4 regions of the Mesorhizobium sp. Arg314 genome follow, and region 1 is predicted to be linked to each of the others. Evidence: predicted binding sites of a transcription regulator. Region 1 holds the regulator's gene; each other region holds the start of a gene.
The links. The regulator PhoB, encoded in region 1, activates phosphate uptake and scavenging genes when phosphate is short. The targets are predictions, from matches to a motif close to TGTCATNNANCTGTCAT.
Positions count from the first base shown of each region.

Region 1 (5,893 bases):
ATGACCCCGCCGCCCGGCGATGCCGGCGGCCTGCTCAACGCCATCTACGGCAGCATCATGATGACCATCATCGGCATCGTCGTCGGCACGCCGATCGGCGTGCTGGCCGGCACCTACATGGCCGAATATGGTCGCTTCTCGAAGCTCACCACGGTGGTGCGCTTCATCAACGACATCCTGTTGTCGGCGCCCTCGATCATCGTCGGCCTGTTCGTCTATGAGCTGTTGGTGCGGCCGATGGGGCACTTCTCGGCGATTGCCGGCGCCGTCGCGCTGTCCATCCTGGTGATCCCCGTCGTGGTGCGCACCACCGAGGACATGCTCAACCTTGTGCCCAACGCGCTGCGCGAGGCGGGCACCGCCATCGGCGCGCCGCGCTGGGTGGTGATCCGCTCGGTCGCCTATCGCGCCGCAATGTCAGGCATCGTCACCGGCATCCTTTTGGCGATCGCCCGCATCTCCGGCGAGACGGCGCCGCTTCTCTTCACCGCGCTCAACAACCAGTTCTGGTCGAGCAATCTCAATGCCCCGATGGCCAGCCTGCCGGTGACCATCTTCCAGTTCGCTCTCAGCCCCTATGAAGAATGGCAGCAACTGGCCTGGACGGGCGCACTCATAATCACACTGACGGTTCTCGGGCTGAGCATCATCGCCCGCAGCCTAACCGGACGCAGAGAGGACAGATGAAACCGATGTTGTCCACCGACCTGAACGTAGCCGACACGACCGTCGAGAAGGCCAAGATCGAGGTCAAGAACCTCAACTTCTACTATGGCCAGTCGAAGGCGCTGAAGGACATCAACCTGTCCCTGCCCGAGCGCAGCGTGACCGCTTTCATCGGGCCGTCGGGCTGCGGGAAGTCGACGCTGCTGCGCGTGCTCAACCGCATCTACGAGCTCTATCCGAAGCAGAGCGCGGAAGGGCAGGTGATGCTAGACGGCAAGAACATCCTCGACCGCTCGCAGGACCTCAACCTGCTGCGCACCAAGATCGGCATGGTGTTCCAGAAGCCGACGCCGTTCCCGATGTCGATCTACGAAAACATCGCCTTCGGCGTCAGGCTCTATGAGAAGATCAGCAAGGCCGAGATGGACAGCCGCGTCGAGCAGGCGCTGAAGCGCGCCGCGCTCTGGACCGAGGTCAAGGACAAGCTCAACGCCAGCGGCCTGAGCCTTTCCGGCGGCCAGCAGCAGCGCCTGTGCATCGCCCGCACCGTGGCGGTGAAGCCGGAAGTCATCCTGCTCGACGAACCGGCCTCGGCGCTCGATCCGCTGTCTACCGCCAAGATCGAGGAACTGATCGACGAGTTGCAGGTCGACTACACGATCGTCATCGTCACCCACAACATGCAGCAGGCGGCGCGCGTGTCGCGGCAGACGGCGTTCATGTATCTCGGCGAGCTGGTGGAGTTCGACCGGACCGAGAAGATCTTCACCTCGCCGCGCGAGAAGCGCACGCAGGACTATATCACCGGCCGCTTCGGCTGAGTTCATCGAGGACATCAATATGGCCGAACATACCGTCGCCTCCTTCGACGAGGATTTGAGGCAGATCAGCCGGCTTATAAACGACATGGGCGATCTCGCCGGCTCCATGGTCGGCGCTTCGACCAGGGCACTGCTCGAGACCGACAATGCGCTGGCACAGCGCGTCGTCTCCGACGACGCCATCATGGACGCGCGTCAGCGCGAGCTTGACGACCGCGCCATCACACTGATCGCCAAGCGGCAGCCGATGGCGGACGATCTTCGCCACGTGGTCGGCTCGATCCGCATGGCGGGCGACCTCGAACGCATCGGCGACCTTGCCAAGAACATCGCCAAGCGCGTCGGTTCGGTAGGCGTCAGCGCGGCGCCGCGCGACCTCACGCATTCGATCGATTCCATGGCGCAGCTGGTGCTGATCCAGGTCCAGGCCGTGATCCAGGAATATACGGTGGGCGATGCCACGGCGCTGGCCAAGCTTCGCAACGACGACGAGCGCATCGACGTCAAATACACCTCCGTCTTCCGCGAGCTCCTGACCTATATGATGGAGGACCCGCGCAACATCACCGCTTGCACGCATCTTCTGTTCTGCGCCAAGAATCTCGAACGCATCGGCGACCATGTGACCAACATCGCCGAGAACGCTTACTATGTGCTGACCGGCATGCAATTGCCCGCGAATCGCCCGAAGCAGGACGAGACGGCAATGTCGGCGCCGGCGGCCTGACAAGGGTAACCTGCAATGATCGCGCCACGCATCATGGTGGTGGAGGACGAGGAGCCGCTGGGGGTGCTGCTCCGCTACAATCTCGAATCCGAGGGTTACCAGGTCGAAGTGGTGACCCGCGGCGACGAGGCCGAAATCCGCCTTCAGGAAAACGTTCCCGACCTGCTCGTGCTCGACTGGATGGTGCCGGCCGTTTCCGGCATCGAGCTTTGCCGGCGCCTCAGGATGCGGCCCGAGACCGAGCGGCTGCCGATCATCATGCTGACGGCGCGCGGCGAGGAAAGCGACCGCGTGCGCGGCCTCTCGACCGGCGCCGACGACTATCTGGTCAAGCCGTTCTCGACGCCGGAGTTCATGGCCCGCGTCAAGGCGCTGCTACGCCGCGCCAAGCCGGAGGTGCTGTCCAGCGTGCTCAAGGTCGGCGACATCGTGCTCGACCGCGAATCGCATCGCGTCTACCGCAAGAAGAGCGAGATCAGGCTCGGCCCGACCGAGTTCCGGCTGCTCGAATTCATGATGCGGCATCCCGGCCGGGTATTCTCGCGCAGCCAGCTGCTCGACAATGTCTGGGGCGAGACGATCTATATCGACGAGCGCACGGTCGACGTGCATGTCGGACGCCTGCGCAAGGCCGTCAACAACGGCCGCATGCCGGACGTCATCCGCACCATCCGCGGGGCGGGCTACGCGATCAGGGAAGATTAGGGATATGCCGATATTCAGGTGAGGCCGGCCTGCGAATGGTGGCTTCCTGCGCTTCCGGTACTCACGTACTTAAGTACGCTCCGTTCCGGCCTTCGCCGGCCGAAGCCCTCACAAGTGTCTCCGTCTATGAAGGCTACGGCCGGCGTAGGCCGGTTCTCGGAATCCACCATTCTCGACTCGGCCTGACCTGAATCTCAGCATATCCCGGCGCTTGAGCCTGCAGTTCATGCGACGTGCTTGCCCGCTCTCGCCTGGCCCCCGGGCGCGAAAATCTCCTGGTCGACGAAGGTCAGCGCGCGCATGGCGCAGCCTTCGCGGATGAGCGGCAATTCGTTCGGTTCGGTGTCGAAGGAGATTGATGTCGAATGCTGGCCGCCGGCGGTCTGGGCGATCGCTTCTCTCAGCGCCGGCTCGATCAGGTCGAAAGCGGCGGCGCTGACGCCGACCATGGCGACCGGCGCCGGATCGATCAGCGCGAACAGGTTGCCGAGGCCGAATCCCAGCGCCTCGCCGGCGCGGCGGTAGGCTTCGCGCTCCGGGCCGTCCTTTTCGCGCGCCTTCGCGGCAAGGGCGCGCATGTCGGCGTCGCCGACATCGACCGGCGAGGCGTCCTCGCTTATCTTCATGGCGCTGCGCCAGATCGCATAATTGCCGGCATAGGCCTCGACGCAGCCGCGGCGGCCGCATCGGCAAAGCGCGCCGCCCGGACGATGGATCATGTGGCCAAACTCGCCGCCCGAGGAATGCGTGCCGGTGAACAGTGTGCCCTTCAACACAAGGCCCATCCCGATGCCGTGCGAGAGCAGGATGGCGATGAAATCGTCACGATAGCGCTCGGGATCGCGCCATTGCAGCGCCACCGCCATCATGTTGCAGTCGTTCTCCATGGTGGCGGGGATGCCGAATTCCTTCTCCAGGATGTCGGCAAAAGGAATGTCGGTCAGCGGGGTGATCGGCGACCACAGCATGGCGCGTGCCCGGGAATCGGTGATGCCCTGAATGCCCATGGCGATGCGGGCGACGCTGCCCACGTCGAGGTCGGGATCCTGCAGCCGGCGCCGGACGATTGCCATGCATGCGCCGATCAGCTCGTCGCGCGGCATGACAAGCGTGTCCAGGCGCTGCTGTTCCTCGGCAATCACCTGGCCGGCGTAGTCGATGACGGCGACCGACAGGAAGTTCAGCGACAGCACCACGGTCAGCACCGCGGCGGCTTCGGGGTTCAGCGCCAGGCCGATCTGCGGACGGCCGCGTTTCAACGCCGTCGGCTCGTTGGCCTTGCTCTCGGTGAGAATGCCCTCCTGGATCAGATCGGCGGAAATCGCCGAAATGGTCGAGTGGCTGAGCCCGGTGGTGGCGGCAATCTCCGTTCGCGATGGCTGGCCGGCGCGGCGCACGGCCGAAATCACCATGGCGCGGTTGCGCCGGCGCAAATCGTCGTGGCGGATTCCGACCGACATTATCTCGTACCGTCCTCCCGGGTCATCGCGGCCTTGTGACGATGCCATGGCCTGTCGCTGACACGCCAGCGATAGTGGCAGAAGCCAAAGCCGATGTCATTATTTATTGCGAACGTCGAAAAAAATGCCCGGACCCATCAAAAGCCATCAGAATCGCGGTTGACAGCGTCGTTTTGCTGGATCACTATTTTTTTGAGGCTCGAAAAAAAGCCTCTGTGCCGGCCTTCGGGCCAGTCTGGGTCGCGCCGCACACGGCGCAGGGAGGATATCATGAAGAAATTCGCAGCCGCCATCCTGGCGGGCGTTGCCATGTCGCTGACGCTGGCGTCGGTCGCCGAGGCGAAGGGCAAGGTGATCGGCGTCTCGTGGTCGAATTTCCAGGAAGAGCGCTGGAAGACCGACGAAGCGGCGATGAAGAAGGCAATCGAGGCCGCGGGCGACAAGTACATCTCCGCCGACGCGCAGTCCAATCCGGGCAAGCAGCTGACCGACGTCGAAAGCCTGATCTCGCAGGGCGCCAACTCGCTGATCATCCTGGCGCAGGATGCCTCGGCGATCGGTCCGGCGGTGCAGAAGGCGCTCGATGAAGGCATCCCGGTCGTCGGCTACGACCGCCTGATCGAAAACAAGGACGTGTTCTACCTGACCTTCGACAACAAGGAAGTCGGCCGCATGCAGGCCCGCGAGGTGTTCAAGGCCAAGCCTGAAGGCAACTACGTCTTCATCAAGGGCTCGGGCGCCGATCCGAACGCCGACTTCCTGTTCTCGGGCTCGATGGAAGTGCTGAAGGAAGCCATCGACAGCGGCAAGATCAAGAATGTCGGCGAGGCCTATACCGACGGTTGGCTGCCCGCCAACGCGCAGAAGAACATGGAGCAGTTCCTGACCGCCAACGACAACAAGGTCGATGCGGTCGTGGCGGCCAATGACGGCACCGCCGGCGGCGTCGTCGCGGCGCTGACGGCTCAAGGCCTGGCCGGCACCGTTCCGGTCTCGGGCCAGGACGGCGACCACGCGGCGCTCAACCGCATCGCGCTCGGCACGCAGACCGTGTCGGTGTGGAAGGACGCGCGCGAGCTCGGCAAGAACGCCGCGGAGATCGCCTCGCAGCTCGCCGACGGCAAGAAGATGGCCGACATCGCCGGCGCCAAGGACTTCACGACGCCCGGCGGCAACACCGTCAAGTCGCTGTTCCTGACCCCGATCGCCATCACCAAGGACAATCTCAACGTCGTCATCGACGCCGGCTGGATCAAGAAGGACGAGGTTTGCGCAGGCGTTGCCGCCGGCAGCGTCAAGGTTTGCAACTAAGCTTTGCCGACTTTCGATCTCAACACTTGCGCCGCGGCGCCGGGAGGGTTCAGTGTTTTGCCACTGAACCCTCCCGGCCCTTTAACTGCCGCAATTCCGGACGGAAAACCGTCAAACACTTTTCCTGGAATTGCTTCAAAGCCGCGGCGTTTTCTCAAAAAGATTTGTGTTTCCGCCTCTGGCGGATAGCTTCTAGGCTTGGC
Region 1 is NZ_JBSKBP010000013.1:61,381-67,273, forward strand. Features, by position in the region: gene pstA (phosphate ABC transporter permease PstA) at 1-687, shown strand, start outside; gene pstB (phosphate ABC transporter ATP-binding protein PstB) at 684-1,487, shown strand; gene phoU (phosphate signaling complex protein PhoU) at 1,507-2,214, shown strand; gene phoB (phosphate regulon transcriptional regulator PhoB) at 2,230-2,919, shown strand; gene ACWGS9_RS16085 (ROK family protein) at 3,144-4,379, opposite strand; gene xylF (D-xylose ABC transporter substrate-binding protein) at 4,650-5,690, shown strand.

Region 2 (5,893 bases), on a different contig from region 1:
TCCAGTAACCGGCAAGCCCGAGGAACCCATCCTTCAGTTCGACCAATTGATCGTGAATGCGCGGGCCCGGTCCGACGCCGCCGGATCGGGAAAGCAGTCCAAGCTCAGCGGAGTCGAGCTGACGCGGCCGGCCGAGGAGATCGAGACCTACGAATACCATGAGCTCGTCAAGCAGCTTGCCTGGCTGAAAGCGAATTATCCGGATTCGAGCGGCATCGACGGACTGAACGTGCCGATCATCGGCACGAAGGAACTGATCACCTGCGACAACACCGATTTCATCCACAGCGGTGACGATGCCGACCGGTCGGGCTTCATTCTCTCGGTTCCCGTTTTTGCGGCTGACGGCAGCCTGCGCGGCTCGGTCTCGGCGATCATGCTCACCTCGGCGTTGCGCAAGCTGCTGCCTGGCAATGACTATGTCATCGTCAACTCGGACTATGGTTTCGAGTCCGACCAGCACCGGCTGTCGACGTCGCTGGCGGCGCATAGCAAATCTTTCACAGCACCCGATCCCGCCCTGATCTACTCCGAAGTCATCCCGCTCTCCCTTAACGATCCCAGAAGCGCATGGCGGCTCTGGGTCGGCTTTCCCAACAGCCGGTTCGAAAGCAATGTCGACGTCCAATCAGTGAAGGAATTCGAGCTGGCGGGCTACGCCGCCATTGCCGTCGTCACGCTGCTGGCCTTGGCGTGCTGGTATGCGATCGCGCGAACAATGTCGATGCAGGCGGATGCCGCCGAGACACTGGAACGGCGCGTGGAGGAACGCACGGCCGAGATCCAGCACCTAGCGACACACGACATCCTCACGGGACTGCCCAATCGCGGCCTGCTGGCCGAGACGATGGATGAGGCCCTGAGGAGTCTCAGCGAGGGCGAAAAGCTGGCGGTCCACTGCGTCGACCTCGACCGGTTCAAACCGGTGAACGACACGCTCGGCCATCCGATCGGCGACGAGCTTCTCGGCGCCGTGGCGAAGCGCCTCAAGCAGCAGGCCGGCGAAACCGCGATGGTGGCGCGGATCGGCGGGGACGAATTCATTATCATCCAGTTGCTGTTCGACGGCGACGCGCAGGCCGGCGCGCTGGCAAGCCGGGTCATCCACGCGCTGTCCGGCGAATTCGTGATCCAGGGCCACAAGATCAATATCGGCGCCAGTATCGGCATTGCGGCCTTTCCCGATGACGGCGACAGTTCCGAAATCCTCATCCGCAATGCCGACCTCGCGCTCTACAAGGCAAAGATGGAAGGCCGAGGCACGTGCCGGTCGTTCGAGCCAGGAATGGATGCGCGCCTGCAGGAGCGCCGTCTGCTCGAAGCCGAACTGGCGCTCGCCGTGGCAAACGATCAGTTCGTGCTGCACTATCAGCCGTTGCACGACGCAAAGACTTCCAAGCTTACGGGCTTCGAAGCCCTCGTGCGATGGAACCATCCGCGGCTCGGCCTGCTGCCGCCGGGAGAATTCATCCAACTCGCGGAGGAGACTGGGGTTATCGACGCGCTTGGCGAGTGGATCATGCGGCAAGCCTGCGCCGACGCGGCGACTTGGCCTCAGCCGGTCAGGATCGCAGTCAATCTCTCGCCCGCGCAGTTCAAGCAACGGGGTCTGCCGCTTCAGGTTGCCTCGGCGCTCGCCGCCTCCAACCTCTTGCCGTCGCGACTCGAGCTTGAGATCACGGAGTCGGTGCTCTTGGCCCACAATGAGCACACGATACAGACACTCCACAGCCTGCGCGACCTTGGCATCAGCATCGCGATGGATGACTTCGGCACCGGCTACTCGTCGTTGAGCTACCTGCGGTCGTTTCCGTTCGACCGCATCAAGATCGATCGCAGTTTCGTCAGCCTAATGTGCGAGAGCAGCGAAAGCCGGGCGATCGTCAAGGCCGTCGCCGAACTCGGCAGCACGCTCGGTATGACGACCACGGCGGAAGGCGTCGAGACGCAAGACCAGTACCTGCTGGTTAGGGAGAACGGCTGCACGGATGTCCAGGGATGGCTGTTCGGCCGGCCGATGCCGGCGTCCCAACTGCATGTGCTTTTCGAGCAGCCCGCAGCCTTGACGGCATAGGCGATCCAGCCTTCCAAGCAGCGCCGGGCCACGAAAAGGCCCGCCGAGGCGGACCTTTTTGCAGGGCATTCGAGGCCTCACTTCGTCAGATCGAGCGCCGCCGTCAGATCCCCCATCGGCGGCTGATCGTTGTTGCGCAGCGCCTTGTCGCGGGCGACGATGCCCTGCAGCACCGGCAGGTCGTAGCGGTTGGTGATGAAGCGCAGGATCGAGGTCGTGTCGTACTGCGTGTGGTCGACCATGCCGCTCTTCGCATAGGGCGAGATGATGAAGGCCGGGACGCGGTTGCCCGGGCCCCAGCGATCGGCCTTGGGCGGCGCGACGTGATCCCAGAAGCCGCCATTCTCGTCATAGGTGATGACGACCAGCATATGCTGCCATTGCGGGCTCTTCTCCAGATGCGCGACGAGGTCGGCCAGATGCTGGTCGCCCGAGGTCACATCGGCATAGCCGGCATGTTCGTTGAGGTTGCCCTGCGGCTTGTAGAAGGTAACGGCCGGCAGCTTGCCGTCGTCGATCGCCTTGATGAACTCGGTGCCGCCGAGGCCGCCATCCTTGAGGTGCTCGGCTCGCGCGGCCGTGCCCGGCGCATAGGCGGCGAAATAGTTGAAGGGCTGGTGGTGGAACTGGAAGTTCGGCACGGGCGTCGCGTTCTTGCCGTCGAGCGCCGCTTGCCAGGCGCCTGAGTACCAGGCCCAGGAAATGCCCTTCAGCGACAGGAGATCGCCGATGGTGATCGCGTGCTGCGGCGGCAGCGTGGTCGGCTGCGCCGGATCGGCCAGCGCCTTGTCGCCGCCCTCGGCCGGCTTGTTGGCGCTCGGCTGGTATGGCGGCTGCATGGTGTTGACGGCGTAGAAGTCCGGGGTGATCGCACCGTCATTGGCGAATTTCGGCACGCCGCCCAGCGCCGAGGCCGGCGAATTGTCGGCCGACTTCAGCGTCACGCCATCCGGCTCGACGACGGCGATCTGGCCCTTCACCGGGCTGGTGTCGGCATTCGGATAGAACGGAACGCAGGCGCAGGCGAGCATGAAGTGGTTGACGAAGGAGCCGCCGAAGGCACCCTGGAAGAAATTATCGGCGAGCACGTATTTCCTGGCGATGTTCCACATCGGCAGGATCGAGCCGTCATAGTGGCCCATCACCAGCGAGCCGGAATCGGCCCAGGCGACGAACTTGTCGTTCTTGCCGCCGTCGATCTGCATCTGCTCCTGGTAGAAGCGATGCCAGAGGTCGTGCGTGATGACGCCGGTGCCCTCGTTGAAGCCCTTGGGATCGTCGATGGCGAAGACGGCATTGGCGAGATGCGCGCTCTGCGCTTCCGTCACCGCCGGCGTCACGCCCTTGCCGGTCAGTCCGCCCCAGGCCGGCGGCAATTCGGAAAGCGGCTTGCCGTCGCGGTCGAGCTGGCGCGCCTGGCCGGGCGACACGTTGGCCAGGCCGTTGGCGCCGGGGAAGCCGCCATAGAGGTTATCGAAGCTGCGGTTCTCGGCGTAGATGACGACGACGGTGTCGATCTTGTCGTAGCCGGCAGGAGCCGCCTGGGCAGCAGCGGTGAGCGATGCCAGCGCCGTGGAGGCGAGGCAAAGGGAGAGAAAGGACCGGATCATTTGGAAATGCCTCGTGGCTGGGGAATGGCTGGAGGAACTTTTAGACGCTAGGGCCGGCGATTGTCAGCTTTGTGACAGGTTCATTGGATGGCGCCAAGCTGGAGCACCCCTCATCTGTCTCGGCGCTGCGCGCCGATCCACCTTCTCCAACAAGGGGAGAAGGTCGGTGCGTTGCTCGGGCGCATCTGCCGGCCGCCAGCGTTGGCGATTGGCGGTGAGGTGGCCGCGGTCGATCCCTTCTCCACTTGTGGGAGAAGGTGTACGCGAAGCGGACGGATGAGGGGTGCTCCAGCTTGGCAATTTCGCTTTACCAGTCATCAATCCGTAGCAAAGCATCCCTACGCAAAAGGCAAACGGAACTGGCCCCACCATGCCACGATTGAAATCCGGGACGCTCGCCGCCCTAGCCGGCATCGCTATCCTCTGGCCGGCGAACAGCCTGCCGGCGGGCAGCACCCACCCCGGCCCGATGTCACGCCAGGAAGCCTTTGCCCGCGCCGATGCGCTGACGGCGCTCGGGCGGCAGATGTTCTTCGACCATTTGCTCTCGGCGTCGGGCAAGCAGGCCTGTTCGTCCTGCCATGATCCCAACCATGCCTTCGGACCGGCCTCGTCGACGCCGGTCGAGACGGGCGGAGAGAGGCTCGACCAGCCCGGCGTTCGCGCGGTGCCGTCGCTGCGCTATTTGCAGGCAGCGCCAGCCTTCACCGGGCATTTTTACGATTCCGAGGATGAAGGCGACGAGAGCGTCGACAACGGTCCGACCGGCGGCCTGACCTGGGACGGCCGCGCCGACCACGGCAAGGACCAGGCGAGGATCCCGCTGCTCTCGCCCTTCGAGATGGGCAACAAGGACGAGGCCCAGGTGGTCGCCAGCTTGCGCAAGGCACCCTATGCCGACGCCTTCAAGGCGGCCTTCGGCGCCGACGTGCTGGATCATCCGCAAGATGCCTTCGAGGCCGCCGTCGAGGCGCTCGGCACCTTCGAGCAGAGCAGCGTCGACTTCTATCCCTATTCGAGCCGCTACGACGCCTTCCTTGCCGGCAAGGCGCAGCTCTCCGCACAGGAGCAGCACGGCCGCATGCTGTTCGAGGACGAGGGCAAGGGCAATTGCGCGAGCTGTCATCTGAGCGAGCCCGCCAATGACGGCGAGCCGCCACAATTCACCGATTACGGCCTGATCGCGATTGCCGTGCCGCGCAATCCGGCGATCCCCGCCAACGCCGATCCCAATTATTTCGACCTTGGCCTGTGCGGCCCGCTGCGCACCGACTTCAAGGGCCACAACGACTATTGCGGCCGGTTCAAGACACCGACGCTGCGCAACGTGGCCTTGCGAAAAAGCTTCTTCCACAATGGCTATTTCCACACGCTGCGCGAGGCGGTGGCCTTCTATGCCAGCCGCGACACGGATCCAGGCCGCTGGTATTCGAGGAAGACCGACGGCACGGTCGACAAATTCGACGACCTGCCAAATGCTTACTGGGGAAACCTCAACACCGACCCGCCCTTCAACGGCAAGAAACCCGGCGACAAGCCGGCGCTGAGCGACGCCGAGATCGACGACATCGTCGCCTTCCTCGGCACGCTGACTGACGCCGACCAGGCGGGACGGTAAGGCTGGCTGCTTGAGTACCTTTGCCAGGCAATATGGCCCCCGCTCCCAGTCGGGGGCCGCCGGTTTATCCTGTGCAATGTGAGCCAAGTCATAGGAACGCCAATCGGCGTCTGCTATAATAGTCGCTCATTACGGGACGGGGGTCTCGCATGAGGTTTGTCGCGGTGCAGGAGCCGCCCGGCAGCAGCTGGGCAGTGTTCGATGCGGGCAACGGCGTGCCGGCCGAGTATGCCGGCCGCGTACTTATCGGCTTGACGTGGCGCGAAGCCCGCTGGTTCGTCGCCATGGGCAACGATCACACTGGATGGCCGCAATACAGCCGGCCGGTCGCGCAACTTCGGCTGGTTGGCGCTGGCGGGCCTGCCTGATCCGGGAAAGGCACGGCCAAATTGGCGGCTAAATGCATGTCGCTCAGAAGTGTGCAGCGGTTCTGGGACAACGACATGCATCAAAACAAAGACTTAAAGCGCGTCGCCTGAATCCGGTTGAATCCGGTTCAGCGCGACGCGCTTTAGGAAGCCGCGCTGCCGGATTGATTCAGTTTGCGCGACGTCAGCCCCTCACCCCGCCGGTGCATAGCGGCTCACCACC
Region 2 is NZ_JBSKBP010000003.1:155,534-161,426, reverse strand. Features, by position in the region: gene ACWGS9_RS04700 (putative bifunctional diguanylate cyclase/phosphodiesterase) at 1-2,074, shown strand, start outside; gene ACWGS9_RS04695 (acid phosphatase) at 2,152-3,684, opposite strand; gene ACWGS9_RS04690 (cytochrome-c peroxidase) at 4,055-5,302, shown strand; gene ACWGS9_RS04685 (hypothetical protein) at 5,452-5,670, shown strand; gene ACWGS9_RS04680 (dihydrofolate reductase family protein) at 5,863-5,893, opposite strand, start outside.
Region 2: ACWGS9_RS04695 (acid phosphatase) is a predicted target of PhoB. The motif match lies at 3,745-3,761, and genes of this name have one in related genera.

Region 3 (5,893 bases), on a different contig from region 1:
TTATGTGGTCGCCTGTGCATTCACGACGCCGCGCGACGACTCCCGGGCATGATCATTGCCGGATGCAATATTGTTGCAGCGCACAAAAATACTTACATCATGGACGGCGATCGCACTTGGCGAGGTGGAATGAAATGAGCGAAACCGAGCATAAGGTCGTTGTCGTCGGCGCCGGCTTCGGCGGTCTCGAGCTCACCCGCGCCCTGGCCGGTGTTCCGGTGCGCATCACCATGATTGACAAACGCAACCACCATTTGTTCCAGCCGCTGCTTTACCAGGTGGCAACGACGTCGCTCGCGACCTCCGAGGTCGCCTGGCCGATCCGTCATCTGTTGCGCAGGCGCAAGGACGTGACGACCCTACTGGGCAATGTCACCGGCGTCGACCGCGCAGGCAAACGCGTGCTCCTCGAAGACGGCAGCTCTATTCCCTACGACACGCTGGTGCTCGCCACGGGCGCGCGCCATGCCTATTTCGGCCATGACGAATGGGAGCCTTTCGCGCCGGGGCTGAAGACGCTCGAGGACGCCACGACGATCCGCCGCCGCATCCTGCTCGCTTTCGAGCAGGCAGAGCGCGAAACCGATCCGGCCAAGCGTCAGGCACTGCTGACGCTGGTTATTGTCGGCGGCGGTCCCACAGGCGTGGAACTCGCCGGTACGATCATCGAGCTTGCGCATGACACGTTGCGCGGCGAATTCCGCAACATCGACACGCGGCAGGCGCGCGTCGTCCTGATCGAGGCCGGCGACCGGATCCTGGCCAATTTCGCCCCGCAGCTGTCGGCCTATGCGCAAAAGGCGCTCGAACGGCTCGGCGTCACCGTCGAACTCGGGCGCCCCGTCACTCAACTGGATGCCGAAGGCGTCGTCTTCGGCGACAAGCGCCTGCCGGCAAGAACGATCATCTGGGCGGCTGGCGTTGCCGCTTCGCCGGCGGCCGAGTGGCTGGAGGCGGCGGCCGATCGGGCGGGCAGGGTGCTGGTCGAGCCCGACCTCACGGTGCCGGGCAGCCCCGACATTTTCGTCATCGGCGACACCGCACATGTGTTGCGGCCGGATGGAAAGCCGGTGCCGGGTGTGGCGCCCTCGGCCAAGCAGGAAGGCAAGCATGTTGCCGCGACGATCAAGGCACGACTTGCCGGCGACACCGCAACGCGTCCTTTCCAGTACCGCCATGCCGGCGACCTGGCGACAATCGGCAAGCGCGCCGCCGCGATCGATTTCGGCTGGATCAAGCTCACCGGCTGGCTCGCCTGGTGGCTCTGGGGCATTGCCCACATCTATTTCCTGATCGATTTCCGCAACCGGCTCGCGGTGTCACTTAGCTGGCTATGGATATACCTCACCGGACAGCGTAGCGCGCGGCTGATCACGCAGGGCGACGACGACAAGAGCTGATCTTCTCCTCGCTGTCGCCTGCTTCATCGACGCGTCACCTTCTCGTGATCGAAAGGTTTTCCGAGCACATGGACTCAAAGGGTCTTCAGCGCCATGCTCCATGCTTGGGGCAGGGGTTGTCGTGTTGTCGAAGCGGAGAATAAAATGTCGCGACTGCCCATCTCCCATCGCAACTTCTCCCGTCGCGGGTTCCTGGCCGGTGCGGCCGCTGGCGGCGCGCTGATCATGCTCCACCCCTTCTCCGCCCGCGCCGCGGCCGGTCAGGCGCATCTCAGGATCATGGAGACGACCGACATCCATGTGAACCTGCTGCCTTACGACTACTACGCCGACAAAGCGAACGACACGATGGGTCTGTCGCGAACCGCCTCGCTGATCGGCGCGGTGCGCAAGGAAGCTACGAATTCAATGCTGATCGACAATGGCGACCTCTTACAGGGCAGTCCGATGGGCGACTATGTAGCCTATGAGAAGGGCATGAAGGATGGCGACCTGCATCCGGTCATGAAGGGCATGAACCTGCTCGGTTATGAATGCTCGACGCTTGGCAACCATGAATTCAACTACGGCCTGTCCTTCCTCGACAAAGTGCTGGCCGGCGCCAATTTCCCGTTCGTCTGCGCGAACCTGATCCGCGGCACCACGCTTGCCACGAACCCGCGCGACGACAAGCTCTATCTCAAGCCCTATGTCATCCTCGACAAGAAGATCAAGGACGGGTCCGGAGCCGAGCAGCCGATCAGGATCGGCGTCATCGGCTTCGTGCCGCCGCAGATCATGGTCTGGGACCTGAAGAACCTCGAAGGCAACGTCCAGACGCGCGACATCGTCGCGGCGGCCAAGGCGTGGGTGCCGCAGATAAGGGAAGAGGGCGCCGACATCGTCATCGCGCTCTCGCATTCCGGCATCGACATCAAGCTGGGCGACAAGATGGAGAACGCCTCCTTCTTCGTCGCCGGCGTCACGGGCATCGACGCGGTTTTCACCGGTCACCAGCATCTGGTCTTCCCGGGCAAGAAGGATTTCCAGGCGCTCGAAGGCGTCGACACCGAGAAAGGCACGCTGCAGGGCAAGCCGGCTGTCATGGGCGGCTTCTGGGGCTCGCATATGGGTCTCATCGACCTGCTTTTGCAGCGCGACGGTTCGAAATGGCGGGTCGTCTCGGCGACCTCCGAGGCGCGGCCGATCTATGAGCGGGTCGACAACAAGAACAAGGCGACGGTTGGCGACGACAAGCACATCATCGCGGCGCTCGAGCAGGACCATCAGGCGACACTTGCCTATGTCCGCCGCCCGGTCGGCAAGACATCGGCACCGCTCTATTCCTATTTCGCCTTGGTTGCCGACGATCCGTCCGTGCAGATCGTCAACCAGGCGCAGAGTTGGTATCTCAAGGACATATTGAAGAGCACTGAGTGGAAGGACGTGCCGCTGCTGTCGGCGGCGGCACCCTTCAAGGCCGGCGGCCGCAACGGCGCCGACTACTACACCGACGTTCCCGTGGGCGACATCGCGATCAGGAACGTTGCCGATCTCTACCTCTATCCCAACACGGTGCGCGCGGTCGAAATCACCGGCGCGGAGGTGAAGGAATGGTTGGAGATGTCTGCCGGCATCTTCAACCGTATCGAGCCGGGCAAACCGGATCAGCCGCTCATCAACACCGACTTCCCGTCCTATAATTTCGACGTCATCGACGGCGTCACCTACAGGATCGACCTGTCGCAACCGCCGAAATATGATGCCAAGGGCGGCGTCGCGAACGCCGGTTCCAACCGTATCATCGATTTGAAATTCAACGGCAAAGCGATTGATCCGGCAGCGAAATTCGTTGTTGCCACCAACAACTACCGCGCTGGCGGCGGCGGCAATTTCCCCGACATCAACGCCTCGAAGATCATCTACGAGGCGCCGGACACCAACCGCGACGTGATCGTGCGCTATATCGTCAGCGAGGGCACGATCAACCCGTCGGCGGACGGCAACTGGTCCTTCGCGCCGCTGCCCGGCGCCAGCGTCGTCTTCGAGACTGGACCGAGGGCTAAGGATTTCATCGCCGAGGTGAAATCCCTGAAGATCGAGCCCGCCGGCGAGGGCGAGGCGGGCTTTGCCAAATGCCGCATCACGCTTTGACGCTTCGGGACTGCAGTGCTCGCGTCGGCTGGCATCGAAAATATGCGATGGCGATCGCGGTTTCATCACATGCCTCACGAGCGCGTGGTCTCGCACCCATGCGGCCGGACATCCTCTTTCGGGGGGCACCGCCGTCGGCAGAATGCGGTCCCAGGCAAAAAGCAGTTAACTCGATCAATCGCTGACGTCCCTACTCTGGTTCCGGCCGTTCACATGCGATAGTTTTAGCTATGCGTTATGTGATCGTCATCGCCGCCATCACCTTCTTCCTGATCTGGGACGGCCTTTACAATCATGGTCACTATCTCGATGTGACCGTCCGGGAAATGTCGCGCATAGTGCGCTACGTCACCGGGTAGGCCTCGCCAATTTTTGCATCGCGGGCGCGACATCGTTGCCGGTTGACGCCCGGGCATTGCTCCCACAGAAACACCGCTGAACCGACGACCAGGGAGGCTGGATTGATCCGGCACATCGTTTTCTTCAGCGTGCGGCGCAAGGAAGATGTCGAAGCTGTGCGCTCGGGCCTGCTGGCGCTCGGCAGGATTCCGCACTCGAGGCATTTCGAGGTGACGCTCAACACCAAGGTCGATCTGTTCTCCAACGCGATCGATGTGGTCGTCTATGCCGAGTTCGAGGACGACGCGGCTCTTGCCGCTTACAAGGCGCATCCGATTTATGCCGATACGACCAGCAAGGTGAAGCCGCTGCGCGAACTGCGCTATTCGGCGGATGTCGTGGCCGCGGCCTGAACTGCCCGCGCCGCGGCGCGCTCCGTCGGTCCAGTGCTCTTGAACCGCCGGCCGGAATGGGGCACACCGCGCCGGCATGATCAAAAAATCCGCCCGTCCACTCGACCATCTGGTGTTGCCGGTACGGAGCCTCGACGCCGCGCGTACGCGTCTGGCCTCGCTCGGTTTTGTCGTCGCACCGATCGGCGTCCATCCTTTCGGAACCGAGAATGCTTGCGTCTTTTTCGTCGACGGCACCTATCTGGAGCCTCTGGCAGTGGGCAATGAAGCCATAGCCGCACAGGCGATCGGCTCGGGCAATGTCTTCGTCGCGCGCGATCGCCTCTATCGCGACAGGCTGGGCGACGACGGTTTTTCCGCCGTCGCCCTCGGCACCGGCAATGCCGACGCCGACCACACCCGCTATCTTGAAGCCGGCCTGTCGGCCGGCAATACGTTGAGCTTCTCGCGCGCCTTCACCGATCCAAATGGCAGGAGCGACACGGCATCGTTCAAGCTCGCCTTCGCATCTGGCAAAGAGACAATGGATGCCTTCCTCTTTGCCACCGAACGCATCAATGCGCCGAACATCGACCGCACGGCGCTACAGGCCCATGCCAATGGCGTAACCGGCATCGTCGAAGTGATCGCGGTCAGCGATGCGCCTTCCGCGCAGATCGGACTGATCTCTATCGCCACCGACGCGATTGCGGCCGAGTTGGGGGCGGGTGACGACGCGGTGCGGCTGCCGAATGCGATCCTGAGCGTCGTCACGCCCGAAAGCTACGCGCAGCGCTTCGGCCTGGTCGCCCAGCCATCGCGGCATTTGCGGTTTCAGGCGGTTGTATTCTCGATCCGCGACAAAGCTTCAGCCGCACGCGCGCTTGCGACAGGCGCAATCGATCACGACATGTGCGGCAATGATATCGTCGTTCCGCCGGCGCCCGGGCAGGGTGCCGCCTTCATCTTCCGGGAGATCCCATGAGCAAGCCCCTGGCGCCCAATGCATCGGTAACCGTCGGCAAGGTCGTCTTCGCCAACAATGCGCCGCTGTCGCTGATCGCCGGCCCGTGCCAGCTTGAATCGCGCCAACACGCCTTCGACATGGCCGGCGCGCTGAACGAACTGACGCAACGGCTGGGCATCGGCCTCGTCTACAAGACCAGCTACGACAAGGCCAACCGCACCTCGCTGTCGGCGACACGCGGCGCCGGAATCGAGGCGGCGATGCCGATCTTCGACGATTTGCGCAAGGAGTTCGGCCTTCCGGTGCTGACCGACGTCCACACCGAGGAGCAATGCGCGATCGTCGCCCCGCATGTCGATGTGCTGCAGATACCGGCCTTCCTGTCGCGCCAGACCGACATGCTGGTGGCAGCGGCCAGGACCGGCAAGGTCATCAACGTCAAGAAGGGCCAATTCCTTGCTCCCTGGGACATGAAGAACGTGATCGCCAAGATCACCGGCTCCGGCAACCCGAACGTGCTGGCCACCGAGCGCGGCGCCTCCTTCGGTTACAACACGCTGGTCTCGGACATGCGCGCGCTGCCGATCATGGCCGAGATCGGCGCTCCGGTGATTTTCGACGCCACCCATTCCGTGCAGCAGCCGGGCGGACAGGGCGGCTCC
Region 3 is NZ_JBSKBP010000033.1:7,088-12,980, reverse strand. Features, by position in the region: gene ACWGS9_RS26195 (NAD(P)/FAD-dependent oxidoreductase) at 135-1,400, shown strand; gene ACWGS9_RS26190 (bifunctional 2',3'-cyclic-nucleotide 2'-phosphodiesterase/3'-nucleotidase) at 1,545-3,533, shown strand; gene ACWGS9_RS26185 (hypothetical protein) at 3,764-3,892, shown strand; gene ACWGS9_RS26180 (Dabb family protein) at 3,995-4,285, shown strand; gene ACWGS9_RS26175 (VOC family protein) at 4,362-5,249, shown strand; gene kdsA (3-deoxy-8-phosphooctulonate synthase) at 5,246-5,893, shown strand, end outside.
Region 3: ACWGS9_RS26190 (bifunctional 2',3'-cyclic-nucleotide 2'-phosphodiesterase/3'-nucleotidase) is a predicted target of PhoB. The motif match lies at 1,422-1,438, and genes of this name have one in related genera.

Region 4 (5,893 bases), on a different contig from region 1:
CTCGTGGAATTGAGCGATGACGTGTCGCTGGAGGAGTGTCTGCGCCAGTCGCGCTCGGCCGGCTTCACCGGCATGGAGATGGGCCGCCGCTTCCCCAACGATCCGAAGGTGATGCTGCCTATCCTGAAGGCGGCCGACGTCACGCTTTGCGGCGGCTGGTTCTCCGGCACGCTGGTCGATGAGGATTTGGCGAAGAACAAGGACCGCATCCAGCCGATGATCGACCTGTTCAAGGCGGTCAACGCGCCCTGCATCGTCTATGGCGAGGTCGGCCGCTCCATCCAGGGCGATCGCTCCAAGCCTTTGGCCACCAAGCCGAAACTCACCGGTGACGAGATGAAGGCCTATGGCCGCCGCGTCACCGAATTCGGCGAATGGTGCGCGGAACAGGGCATGCCGCTTTCCTACCACCATCACATGGCGGCGGTGGTCGAGACCGAGCCGGAGCTCGACGCTTTCATGCGCCATTCCGGCGAAGGCATTCCGCTGCTGCTCGATGCCGGTCATCTCGCCTTTGCCGGCGGCGACGTGCTGCGCGCCATCGACAACCACCACAAGCGCATCAACCATGTCCATGTGAAGGACGTGCGCATGGGCGTGATCGACGGTCTCGACCGCGCCAAGCAGTCCTTCCTCGATGCCGTGGCGCTCGGCGCCTTCACCGTGCCGGGCGACGGCTCGCTCGATTTCGGCGCCATCGTCCAGCGCCTCGCCGATCACGGCTATGAAGGCTGGTTCGTGGTCGAGGCCGAGCAGGACCCGAAGAAGAACCCGCCGCTGAAAATGGCTGAGGTCGGCCACAAGGAGCTGATGCGGGTGATGACGGCCGCCGGCTACACGGTCGAGACGCAAGGCTTCCCGAATGCCTGAACGGTGGATTCGCCACGGCGGCCGGTCTATCTGATGCGCCTTGGGCAAATCCTGGATTGGCACGATGAAAGACTATGAGCATCCCTTCTTCCGGCCGCTGTGGCGCCGTATCGCCGTCGTGGCGGTCTGCCTGATCTGGTCGGTGATCGAGTTCGCCTCCGGCACGCCGTTCTGGGGCGTCATCGCGCTCGGCTTCGCCGGCTACGCCGTGTGGCAGTTTTTCTACCTCTACAAGCCGGCCGAGGAGAACAAACCTCCGGCCGAGCCGAAGGAATAAGCGTTCCATGGGTGGAAGGCTCACGGATCGGACAGGTGCGCAGGCGGATCGGATGCGTTGGCGATTGGCAGAAACGCTTTTCGCTTCGTCATCCACGGGCGAAGCAAGGAGCGAAGCGACGCGGCGCAGACCCGAGGATCCATGCCGTGACGTCAAAACAGCCGCTGCGGTGCAGAATTCTGCTCCGCTGCGCCCTTCGGCCGAGGTTACGGCATGCATCCTAGGGTCGCGACGGACCTTCGCTCCTGCTTCGCCCTAGCATGACGAAGTTTGGAGGCCTTGGCCAACCCACAAGGTCCGGTTCTCTCGACCGGTAGAATCGTTGAGACGGCAACTCGCCAGAGGTAGTGGGTATAGGAGAGACAAAAATGTCGAAACTGCTCGTCAAAGCCGACAAGGGCCACGGCCATGTCGCTCACGTCACGCCGCAAAGCGCCGGCTGGACTTATGTCGGGTTCGATCTGCATCGGCTCAAGCCCGGCGAGACGGCGTCCGGCAGGACCGGCGACCGCGAGGTCTGCCTGGTCTTCGTCACCGGCAAGGGCAAGGCCTCGGCCGGCGGCAAGGAACTCGGCCTGCTCGGCGAGCGCATGTCGCCCTTCGAAGGCAAGCCGTGGTCGGTCTATGTGCCGCAAGGCTCCGACTGGTCCGTGACCGCCGACACCGGGCTGGAGCTCGCGGTCTGCTCGGCACCTGGCCTCGGCGGCGACCTGCCCGTGCGCGTCATCAGACCTGACGATCTCGGCCAGGAAGTGCGCGGCAAGGGCACCAACACGCGTTACGTCACCAACATCCTACCCGAAGGCAAGCCGGCGGATTCGCTGCTGGTGGTCGAGGTCATCACCCCCGGCGGCCACACCTCCAGCTATCCGCCGCACAAGCACGACCAGGATAATCTCCCCGCGGAATCCTATCTCGAGGAGACCTATTATCACCGCCTCAACCCGCCGCAGGGCTTTGCCTTCCAGCGCGTCTACACCGATGCCGACCGCAACGGCGTGCGCGAGCTGGACGAAGCGATGGCGATCGAGGACGGCGACGTCGTGCTGGTGCCGAAGGGCTATCACCCCTGCGCCGCCTGCCACGGCTACGACCTCTATTATCTCAACGTCATGGCCGGACCGAAGCGGACGTGGAAATTCCATAACGCGGCCGAGCACGAGTGGCTGATGAAGGCCTGATCAGGCAGATCGGCAAAAGCCGTTGGTCCAGTCCGGAAAAATCGTCGGCTAATGACCTCGGGGCTGGACTTGCCTTCGAAAACCCATGAAAGCTTCGTCAATCCGTCATGGAAATCACCTATGGCAGCGGGTCTGATGCACGTCGCCGAAGCGCCTGAGCGTTTTTGGGACTTGCCAAAAACCAGGACTTGAAGCGCGTCGCATAATCCTTCGGGCGCAGCGCGCTTGACGAGGAACGCCCATGCGCTACGCCATCTACTTCACCCCGAGGCAGGACGAGCCACTGGCGCGCATTGCCGCCAACTGGCTGGGCCGCGACCCGTTCGGCGCGGCGACGCGGCCGGTCGAGGCGGTGGGTGATCTGTCGGCCGCGGAAGTCGCCTTCCACACCGCCTCCGCCAGGCGTTACGGGTTCCACGCGACGCTGAAGGCGCCCTTCCGGCTGGCGCCGAGCGAGACGGAAGCTTCGCTGCGCGCCGCGCTCGACACTTTTGCCGAGGCGACGCCGCCGGTCGTCGTTCCGCGCCTCGTCGTGGGCCAGATCGACGGCTTCTTCGCGCTGGTGCCGGAAGCTCCGTTCGCACCGCTGAACAGTTTCGCCGGCGAGGTCGTGCGCGCCTTCGATCGCTTCCGCGCGCCTTTGACCGAGGCCGAGATCGAACGCCGCAGCCCGGACGCGCTGAGGCCGGATGAGTTCCGCAACCTGTGCCAATGGGGCTATCCTTACGTTTTCGACACCTTCCGCTTCCACATGACGCTCTCGGGCCGCGTCGGGCCACAGGAAAGCCCACGTCTTCGTGGAGCGATCGACAGCCTGTTTGCCGACGTGCTGGGGCAGCCGGTGCCGGTGGATGCGCTGACATTGTTTGTCGAAAGCGAGCACGGTGCCCCATTCATGGCGCTTTCCCACCATGCGCTTGGCCATGGCCCGGCCCGCAAGACCGCCTAGGGTGGTTCATTGTTTCACGGAAACGCTGAACCGCCCTATCTCTTTGTTTTACGCAATTCCTAACGGAAAACCGCAAAGCACTTTTCCTGGAATTGCTCTCATTGATCGCCGACCGACCGCTCGAGATAGGACGCCTGAGATGACCGCCGAAACCATTCTCACCAATGCCCGCATCGTGCTGCCCGACGAAATCGTCGAAGGCTCGCTCTTGTTGCGCGATGGCTTGATTGCCGCCGTCGAGCCGGGTGCTGCCCGCACCGGCGAGGATATGCGCGGCGATTACATCATCCCGGGTCTGGTCGAACTCCACACCGATCATCTTGAAGGCCATTATGCGCCGCGCCCCAAGGTACGCTGGAATCCGATCGCCGCCGTGCTTGCCCATGACGCCCAGGTCGCGACCGCCGGCATCACCACGGTTCTCGACGCTTTGCGGGTCGGCATGGACGAAGATGCGGACCTGACCTCCGAGGACATCCGCAAGCTTGCCGACGCGATCGAAGACAGCGTGCGCGAGGATCGCCTGCGCGCCGATCATTTCATCCACCTGCGCTGTGAGGTCTCGGCGCCGGACTGCCTCAGGGCCTTCGCCAATTTCGAAACCGACGACCGGGTGAAGCTCGCCTCGCTGATGGACCATGCGCCTGGACAGCGCCAGTTCGTCAACCTCGAGACCTATGCCTATTACTACCAGCGCAAGCTGAAGCTGACGGATCGGGACTTCAAGAAGTTCTGCGAGAAGCGGATGGACGAATCGGCCCGCAATTCCGGCCCGAACCGGGTGTTCATCTCGGCCGCCTGCCATGAGCGCGGCATCGTGCTGGCGAGCCATGACGACGCGACCGCCGGCCATGTCGACGAGGCGATCGAACAGGGCGTGCGCGTCGCCGAGTTCCCGACCACCGAAGAGGCCGCCAAGGCCTCGAAGGCGGCGGGCCTCGGCGTGCTGATGGGCGCGCCGAACGTCATGCGCGGCGCCTCGCATTCCGGCAACGTCTCGGCGCGCACGCTTGCCGCCGACGGCTTGCTCGACATCCTGTCGTCCGACTACATTCCCTTCAGCCTGATCCAGTCGGCCTTCTTCCTCGGCGATGTCGTCGAAGGCATCTCGCTGCCGCAGGCGGTCGCCATGGTGTCGAAGAACCCGGCCGAAGCGGTCGGCCTTGCCGACCGCGGCGTCATCGAGCCCGGCCGTCGCGCCGACCTGGTGCGCGTGCGCGTCGACGACCATGTGCCGGTCGTGCGCACCGTGTGGCGTCAGGGCCGTCGGGTCGCATGATGGTCTCGGCCCTGATCGAGCGCGAACTGGCCGACAGCCTGCCGATCCGCAACGGCGTCTTCGTCGCGGTCGTCGGCCCGAGCGGCGCCGGCAAGGATACGGTGATCGGCTATGCCAAGGCGCGCTTTGCCGGCGAGACACGGCTGGAATTCGTGCGCCGTGTCATCACCAGACCCAGCGACGCGGCAAGCGAGGACCACGACACGCTGGCCGATGCCGCCTTTGCCGAAGCCGAGGCCGACGGCGCCTTCTCGCTTTGCTGGGACGCGCACGGCCTGCGCTATGGCCTGCCGGCCGATGTCGACTGGGCCGTGGCCAATGGCCATGTGGCGGTCGCCAACGTGTCGCGCGCGGTCATCCCGGCGCTGCGCGAACGCTACGCCAATCTGGCTGTGGTCGAGATCACCGCGGCGCCGGAGACCCTCGCGGAACGGCTGGCGGCACGCGGCCGTGAATCGCGCGGCGAAGTGCTTGCCCGCCTGGCGCGCAGCACGAGCGTCAAGCTGACGGGACCGGACGTGACCTCGATCGACAACAGCGGCGACAAGCAAATCGCCGGCGAACGCTTTGCCGAGGTGCTGCGCAAGGCGATGGCGTTCTCGGACCTGTCGGACATGATCTAAGGCCTTCCTCCTTCTCCCCATGCGGGAGAAGGTGGATCGGGGCGAAGCGCCGAGACGGATGAGGGGTGTTCCAGCTTGGCGATGGCCTTCTCCTGGCAGCACCGTTGTGCCCAAACGCCAGCGCCCCATTCCGTCCAGCACCCCTCATCCGGCCGCTTCGCGGCCACCTTCTCCCGCAAGGGGAGAAGGGGAGGCCGCGCCTACTTGTTGAAGTTGGCGATGAACTGCTTGAACTGCTGTGTCGGCGGCCTGGCGAACATTTCCTTCGGTTCGCCAACCGAATCCACCTCGCCCTTGTGAAGGAACATCACCTTGCTCGACACGTCGCGGGCGAAACCCATTTCATGGGTGACGACCAGCATGGTGCGCCCTTCCTCCGCAAGCGAGCGCATGACGCGCAGCACCTCGCCGACCAGCTCCGGATCAAGCGCGGATGTCGGCTCGTCGAACAGCATCACCTTGGGATTCATCGCCAGCGCCCGCGCGATTGCCGCGCGCTGCTGCTGGCCGCCCGACATGTGAGGCGGGTAGTAGTTGCGGCGCTCCCATATCCCGACGCGTTTCAGCAATGCCTCGGCCTGCTCCAGGCACTCCGCGCGCGGCCGCTTGAGCACATGCGTCGGCGCGGCGACGAGATTCTCGAGCACGGTCATGTGCGACCAGAGATTGAAGCTCTGGAAAACCATGGCGAGGTTGGCGCGGATCCTTTCCACC
Region 4 is NZ_JBSKBP010000014.1:12,819-18,711, reverse strand. Features, by position in the region: gene iolE (myo-inosose-2 dehydratase) at 1-870, shown strand, start outside; gene ACWGS9_RS16830 (DUF3329 domain-containing protein) at 935-1,147, shown strand; gene iolB (5-deoxy-glucuronate isomerase) at 1,516-2,328, shown strand; gene ACWGS9_RS16820 (DUF1045 domain-containing protein) at 2,570-3,277, shown strand; gene ACWGS9_RS16815 (alpha-D-ribose 1-methylphosphonate 5-triphosphate diphosphatase) at 3,417-4,556, shown strand; gene phnN (phosphonate metabolism protein/1,5-bisphosphokinase (PRPP-forming) PhnN) at 4,553-5,179, shown strand; gene ACWGS9_RS16805 (ABC transporter ATP-binding protein) at 5,380-5,893, opposite strand, start outside.
Region 4: ACWGS9_RS16820 (DUF1045 domain-containing protein) is a predicted target of PhoB. The motif match lies at 2,421-2,437, and genes of this name have one in related genera.